DNA from 2 places in the Streptococcus suis S735 genome. Region 1 is predicted to be linked to the other one. Evidence: predicted binding sites of a transcription regulator. Region 1 holds the regulator's gene; the other holds the start of a gene.
The links. The regulator Rex, encoded in region 1, represses fermentation and respiration genes when NADH is low (regulators of the CRP and FNR family bind a similar motif). The targets are predictions, from matches to a motif close to TTGTGAANTANTTCACAA.

Region 1 (3,400 bases):
ACCAATGTTTACACCTACGTTATTGATAGTGTGGAAATTGTTTCGCCTGAAAGTGTCTATGTCATTGATGATGTAGAAGGACGTACAGAAGTTACGTTAGTGACATGTACGGACTATTATGCTACGCAACGTATTGTTGTAAAAGGAGTTCTTGAATCAACCACTCCATATAATGAAACGGCAAAAGACATCTTAGATTCCTTCAATAAGAGTTATAATCAGTATGATTATGGACAATAAAACATCTATATATTAAGGATAAAGAAGTGGTATAGGACTGAGGAGATAATCTTTGGTTTTATATGGCTTCTTTTTTGCAAGATTTTACGAATAGATAGGTGAGGAGGAAATTATGTATCAAATTGAATTTAAAGAAGAGGCCTTTCTACCTAGAGAACGTTTAGTAGAAGTTGGAGCTGAGCGTCTCAGTAATCAGGAACTACTAGCAATTTTTATTAGAACTGGGACAAAAAAAGAACCTGTTTCTATTCTCTCCAATAAATTATTGAATCGTTTGGAGAGTTTAGCGGCTCTAAGAGAACTATCAATTGAAGAATTGCAAAGTTTGACTGGAATTGGGCGCGTCAAGGCGATTGAAATTAAGGCTATGATTGAACTTGGAAAACGTATCAATCAATCAGAGCTACTCTTAAATGAGAGAATTTTGGGAAGTGAGAAGTTGGGACGTAAGATGATTCATGAAATCGGGCATAAGAAGCAGGAGCATCTAGTTGCACTTTATCTCAATACACAGAACCAGATTATCAGTCAAAAAACGATTTTTATTGGGAGTGTTAATCGTAGCATTGCAGAACCACGTGAAATTTTGCATTACGCAGTAAAATGTATGGCAACATCGATTATCATCGTTCATAACCACCCGTCGGGTTCAGTACAACCTAGTAGGAATGATTTGCTATTTACGGAGAATTTAAAAGAGTCCTGCGAAAAGCTAGGACTGGTATTATTAGATCATTTAATTGTTGGAAATAAGGATTACTATTCTTTTAGAGAAGAAAGTGAGTTATTTTAAAGTTTATTGACAATATAGTGGAAGAGGTCTTTTTCAATCTCACGTTTACCGTAGAGTAGTTCAGGATGCCATTGAACCCCTAAAAATTTAGTTGGGTAGGCTGAATGAACTGCTTCAATAATCTGTTGATTATCTGATAGTGCAATGATTTCTAAGTCAGGGGCTAAGTCTTTGATAGCCTGACGGTGAAATGAGTTCACACTCGGATCGGACTCATATATGTCGTAAAGTGGACTATTTTGAGTCAGTTGAATCGTTTGACTGACTTCTTGTCCGTCTATGTCTTGCCAATGTTCAGAAATTGATTGATGAAGGCTACCACCTTGAGCTACATTGTAGAGCTGTAGACCTCGGCAGATACCGAAGATAGGTTTCTGATTTTCTTGGGCAGCCCTTATGAGGGCTAATTCAAACTCGTCACGCTTTGGTAGATAATTATCGCTGTCAATAGTCCTTTCTTCGTGATAGTAACTTGGCTGGACATTTTGTCCTCCTGTTAGGATGAGTTTGTCAATAAGATGAATATAATATTTTGCCAAATCTGGCTCTGTAGCTGGAAGGATGAGTGGGAGCCCACCAGCATCTTCAATAGCTTGTACGAGGCAAGTCTGGGTATAAGAAAGCAGGGGTTCTGTATGATCCCCTGTTTTATATTCATTTCCAGAAATACCAATAACTGGTTTTTTCATTGCTTATCCTTTTCGCATAAAGTAGAGTAGTGTCTGTAATTCACTAGTCAAATCAACATACTGAACAACGACATCTTTTGGGACAGACAAGTTAACTGGTGAAAAGCTCAGAATTCCCTTGACACCAGCTTCAACAAGAATATCGGTCACTTCTTGTGCCTTGACGCTGGGTACCGTTAGAATGGCGGTCTGAGAGTTTGCTTCGCTGATACGTTCCTTGATTTCTGAGATTGCATGGATTGGGATATTTTCATCTGTCGTTCCAACAGCTGGATTATCATCTGCTTCAAAAGCCATGACTATTTTCATTTTATTTCGTTCGTGGAAGCGATAGTGTAGTAAGGCCCGCCCCATATTCCCAACACCTACAAGCATAACATTGGTGATGGAGGTATCATTTAGAATATCCGCAAAGAAATCCATCAACTCTTTGACGTTGTAGCCAAAGCCACGACGACCAAGCTCTCCAAAATAGGAAAAATCTCGGCGGACGGTAGCTGAATCGATTCCGATAGCTTCGGCAATTTCTTTTGAACTAGCTTTTTCAATATTTCCTGCATAGAAACGTTTAAAAATGCGATAGTAGAGGGATAGACGTTTGGCAGTAGCGCGTGGAATATCAGATTTTTTATCGTTTTTCACTTTAGACTCCTTTATTTCGATAGAATACGCTTTATCGATTATTTATATATTAAACAGTTCTTTATTCTATTCTAGTCCAAGTTTGTGAAAAAATCAACAGATTGATTTTAAAAAAAGATTAAACAGGAAACTGTCTAATCTAGTGTTTGTAAATAGCGATAGAGATCTCCGATTGTCCCTTTGTAATCCAGAGCTTGTCCGTTTTGTGTAATGCTGGTAACTGGATAATAGTCTGGGAGGGTTAAGCAACCGGAAAAAGCCAGAATGGCTGCATCCTTATTCTCAAATGTTTGGATACGTTCTTGCTTGTAAGCGTCAAGATAGTGAATTTCAATCATACTAACTCTCTTTTGTAAAGATGTCACGGTCAATCAAGCTATCCATGAGGAAATAGAATTTTTCTTGAATAACCTTGTTACTTTCTGGCTTAAAAATGTTTACCAGATGAAGACCAGACTTGTCGGTAATGTTAATTTTAAAACCAGTTAGGTCTTGATTGATAATAATTTTCAAGAGGAATCCTTGGTTTGAATTTGGAATTTCTTCCAGAAGACGTGTAAGCTGATAGTGACCTGCTTTGGTTTGTTCAAAGGTGTTATCACGGAGTGTATATTTTTTGATAGCAGGGCTAATGTGATAAGTAAAATTACAATCTTTTAAGGTAACTGATTGTTGGAATGCCATTTTAACCTCCAAGTATTTTCTTTAGTTCGATGATAAGAGTATCTATCTCTTCTTTTGTATTGATTTCAGATAGGCTGATACGAATGGATTCTTTCAGACGATGGGAGTCTTTTCCATACATAGCTTCTAAAACATGGCTATTTTGGACAACACCTGCCGTACATGCAGAACCGCTAGAAACAGCAATACCTGCCAAATCTAGTTGCATAAGGAGTTGTTCATTAAGTTTACCAGGAAAACCGATATTAAGGACATGAGGGAGATGAGGTCCAGCCTGATTGAGATAATAGTCTAAGCCAGACAATCCCTCGATAATATGTTGTCGCAGTTCACTGACATGTTGATGATGCGT
Region 2 (3,400 bases), 610 kb from region 1:
CAACGTCGCCATCGTCATCGTTATGAGTTTAATAATGACTTCCGTGAACAATTTGAAAAAGCAGGTTTTGTTTTCTCAGGCGTGTCACCAGACAACCGTTTGGTAGAAATTGTTGAAATTCCAGAAAATAAATTCTTCGTTGCCTGCCAATACCATCCAGAACTACAATCTCGTCCTAATCGCCCTGAAGGTTTGTATACAGCCTTTGTTTCAGCAGCTATGGAGAATGAAAAATAAGTATAACCATTATAGAAGAAGATTGGTATCATTCAATCTTCTTTATATATTTTATATAAAGAAACGAAAAAGGTGTCAGTATTTTATAGAAGAAAATACGAAATACCACCCCCATATGGCATCATTGTCTAGATGGTTTTAAGCATTATATATAGTAGAATATTGCAAAAGAATCAGCTAAATCAATACGTTTTGGCAAAAAAAGGTAAAAATAAAAAATAAAATTCAAAAAAAGTGTTGACAAGGCTAGTTCCTAATGATATACTAGTTCTTGTGTTAAGCGGGGATGGCGGAATTGGCAGACGCGCAGGACTAAGGATCCTGTGACCGCTTTAGGTCGTGTGGGTTCAAGTCCCACTCTCCGCATAGTGGACTAGCTAAGGCTAGTCCTTTTGCTTTGTCTAGATAAGTGCAGAGCACGATATATGCTAGTTCATAAATTACAAGAATGATACGAAACAGGCATTATTATGGCTTTCATGAAAAGATATGTGAAAGTTTTCTCAAAACTAGACGGTTTCAACTAGCATTTTCAAAATAAAAATGGTAGAATAGAAGAGTATGAGGTGCAACCTCAAAAAATATTAGGAGGCTATCGAAATGCCATTAGTTTCAGCAGAAAAATTTGTCCAAGCAGCTCGTGACAACGGTTATGCAGTTGGTGGATTTAACACAAACAACCTTGAGTGGACTCAAGCTATCTTGCGTGCAGCAGAAGCAAAACAAGCTCCAGTTCTTATCCAAACTTCTATGGGTGCAGCTAAGTACATGGGTGGTTACAAAGTAGCTCGTAACTTGATTGCAAACTTGATTGAATCAATGAACATTACAGTTCCAGTTGCTATTCACCTTGACCACGGTCACTACGAAGATGCACTTGAGTGTATCGAAGTTGGTTACACTTCTATCATGTTTGACGGTTCACACCTTCCAGTAGAAGAAAACCTTGCAAAAGCAAAAGAAGTTGTAGAATTGGCGCACGCTAAAGGTATCTCAGTTGAAGCTGAAGTTGGTACTATCGGTGGTGAAGAAGATGGTATCGTAGGTAGCGGTGAATTGGCTCCAATCGAAGATGCAGTAGCAATGGTTGCAACTGGTATCGATTTCTTGGCAGCAGGTATCGGTAACATCCACGGTCCATACCCAGCAAACTGGGAAGGTCTTGACCTTGACCACTTGCGTAAATTGACTGAAGCTGTACCAGGTTTCCCAATCGTATTGCACGGTGGTTCAGGTATTCCGGATGCACAAATCCAAGAAGCAATCAAATTGGGTGTTGCTAAAGTTAACGTAAACACTGAGTGCCAAATCGCATTTGCAAACGCAACTCGTAAGTTTGCAGCAGCTTATGAAGCAAACGAAGCAGAATACGATAAGAAAAAACTCTTTGACCCACGTAAATTCTTGGCAGACGGCGTGAAAGCTATCCAAGCATCTGTTGAAGAGCGTATCGACGTATTCGGTTCAGCGAACAAAGCTTAATGTAACTGCGAAGAAATCTTAGATTTCAAGCAAACAAAGCATAAGTTTCTTAGATTAAACCAAAAAGGATTTTCTTTCGAGAATCCTTTTTATTATAATAGTTGATTAAGTTTGATCTAGTTCTTTGCTATGAAGAAATCTACGATAGAAGTGAGCAGAGAACAGTTAAAATATAAACTGCTCCAAAGTTTTCATGACTGTAATAACTTAGAGAACGAAGAATTATGGATGGGGCGCAAACTGTAGTATTAAAATATTTACCTATGAGTATAGACACTTTAAAAAATAAAAATGAAAATAATTCTTGCCAAGTCCAATCTTTTCTGTTAGAATAATATGGTATGTGGTGCTAGCACATCCGATATATTTGATCAAATGAGGAGGAAGATACAATGGCTAAAGTATGTTATTTCACTGGTCGTAAGACTGTATCAGGTAACAACCGTTCACACGCTATGAACCAAACTAAACGTGCAGTTAAACCAAACCTTCAAAAGGTAACTGTTTTGATTGATGGTAAACCTAAAAAAGTTTGGGCTTCAGCGCGTGCACTAAAATCAGGCAAAGTTGAACGTGTATAATAACAAAGTCGTTAGAAAAATCTAGCGACTTTTGTTTTTGGAAAAAATAGCCTAGATATAAAGTCGGTGAGGAGCAAATTCGACCACTACATAATGAATAGGAAAGAATATCAGCTATATAGCTCTTCACATTGCTGTTGAAAAGTTAACAAAGAAGGAATGTTGTCAAAAATAAACTGTGTATTGATGTGGAAGATTTTTCCAAGTTCGAACATTTAAACTTGGATTGACATTAGGAGTTGTACGAGAGAGCATCCGTACGGGTTCTACAAGAAGGGAATCACGAACTGGAAGAATAGAGAGTGTTTAAAAAAATCCAAAAAATCTCAAAAAACCGGTTGACAATGTATATAAGTCGTGATAGAATAAATGAGTTGTCTCTTGAGGGACTAGTTAACAGAGAAACGAAAAAAGTTTCAAAAAAGTGTTGACAAAGTTCACAAGAAATGATAAACTAAGATAGTTGTCGCGAGAGCGCGATAACGACAAGACCTTTGAAAATTAAAGAAGACGAACCAAACGTGCAGGGTGATTTATCTAAAGATAAATCGTCAATGACAAAACAAAACAATAAAACGGAAAGCTAGCAATAGCTTGAGTTTGAATCAAAACTTTTTATGAGAGTTTGATCCTGGCTCAGGACGAACGCTGGCGGCGTGCCTAATACATGCAAGTAGAACGCTGAAGTCTGGTGCTTGCACTAGACGGATGAGTTGCGAACGGGTGAGTAACGCGTAGGTAACCTGCCTCATAGCGGGGGATAACTATTGGAAACGATAGCTAATACCGCATAACAGTATTTACCGCATGGTAGATATTTGAAAGGAGCAATTGCTTCACTATGAGATGGACCTGCGTTGTATTAGCTAGTTGGTGAGGTAACGGCTCACCAAGGCTTCGATACATAGCCGACCTGAGAGGGTGATCGGCCACACTGGGACTGAGACACGGCCCAGACTCCTACGGGAGGCAGCAGTAGGGAATCTTCGGCAATGGGGGCAACCCTGACCGAGCAACGCCGCGTGAGTGAAGAAGGTTTTCGGATCGTAAAGCTCTGTTGTAAGAGAAGAACTGTGAGAAGAGTGGAAAGTTTCTCACTT

Region 2: a site for Rex is predicted at 727-744, ahead of YYK_RS01660 (class II fructose-bisphosphate aldolase). Genes of this name have one in related genera too.

Annotation. Positions count from the first base shown of each region.
Region 1 is NC_018526.1:934,237-937,636, reverse strand. Features, by position in the region: gene YYK_RS04625 (class A sortase) at 1-240, shown strand, start outside; gene radC (RadC family protein) at 353-1,033, shown strand; gene YYK_RS04615 (gamma-glutamyl-gamma-aminobutyrate hydrolase family protein) at 1,030-1,722, opposite strand; gene YYK_RS04610 (redox-sensing transcriptional repressor Rex) at 1,726-2,364, opposite strand; gene YYK_RS04605 (DUF4649 family protein) at 2,499-2,702, opposite strand; gene YYK_RS04600 (DUF1831 domain-containing protein) at 2,704-3,048, opposite strand; gene YYK_RS04595 (cysteine desulfurase family protein) at 3,050-3,400, opposite strand, start outside.
Region 2 is NC_018526.1:321,049-324,448, forward strand. Features, by position in the region: gene YYK_RS01650 (CTP synthase) at 1-237, shown strand, start outside; tRNA gene YYK_RS01655 (tRNA-Leu) at 518-603, shown strand; gene YYK_RS01660 (class II fructose-bisphosphate aldolase) at 838-1,719, shown strand; gene rpmB (50S ribosomal protein L28) at 2,112-2,300, shown strand; rRNA gene YYK_RS01670 (16S ribosomal RNA) at 2,914-3,400, shown strand, end outside.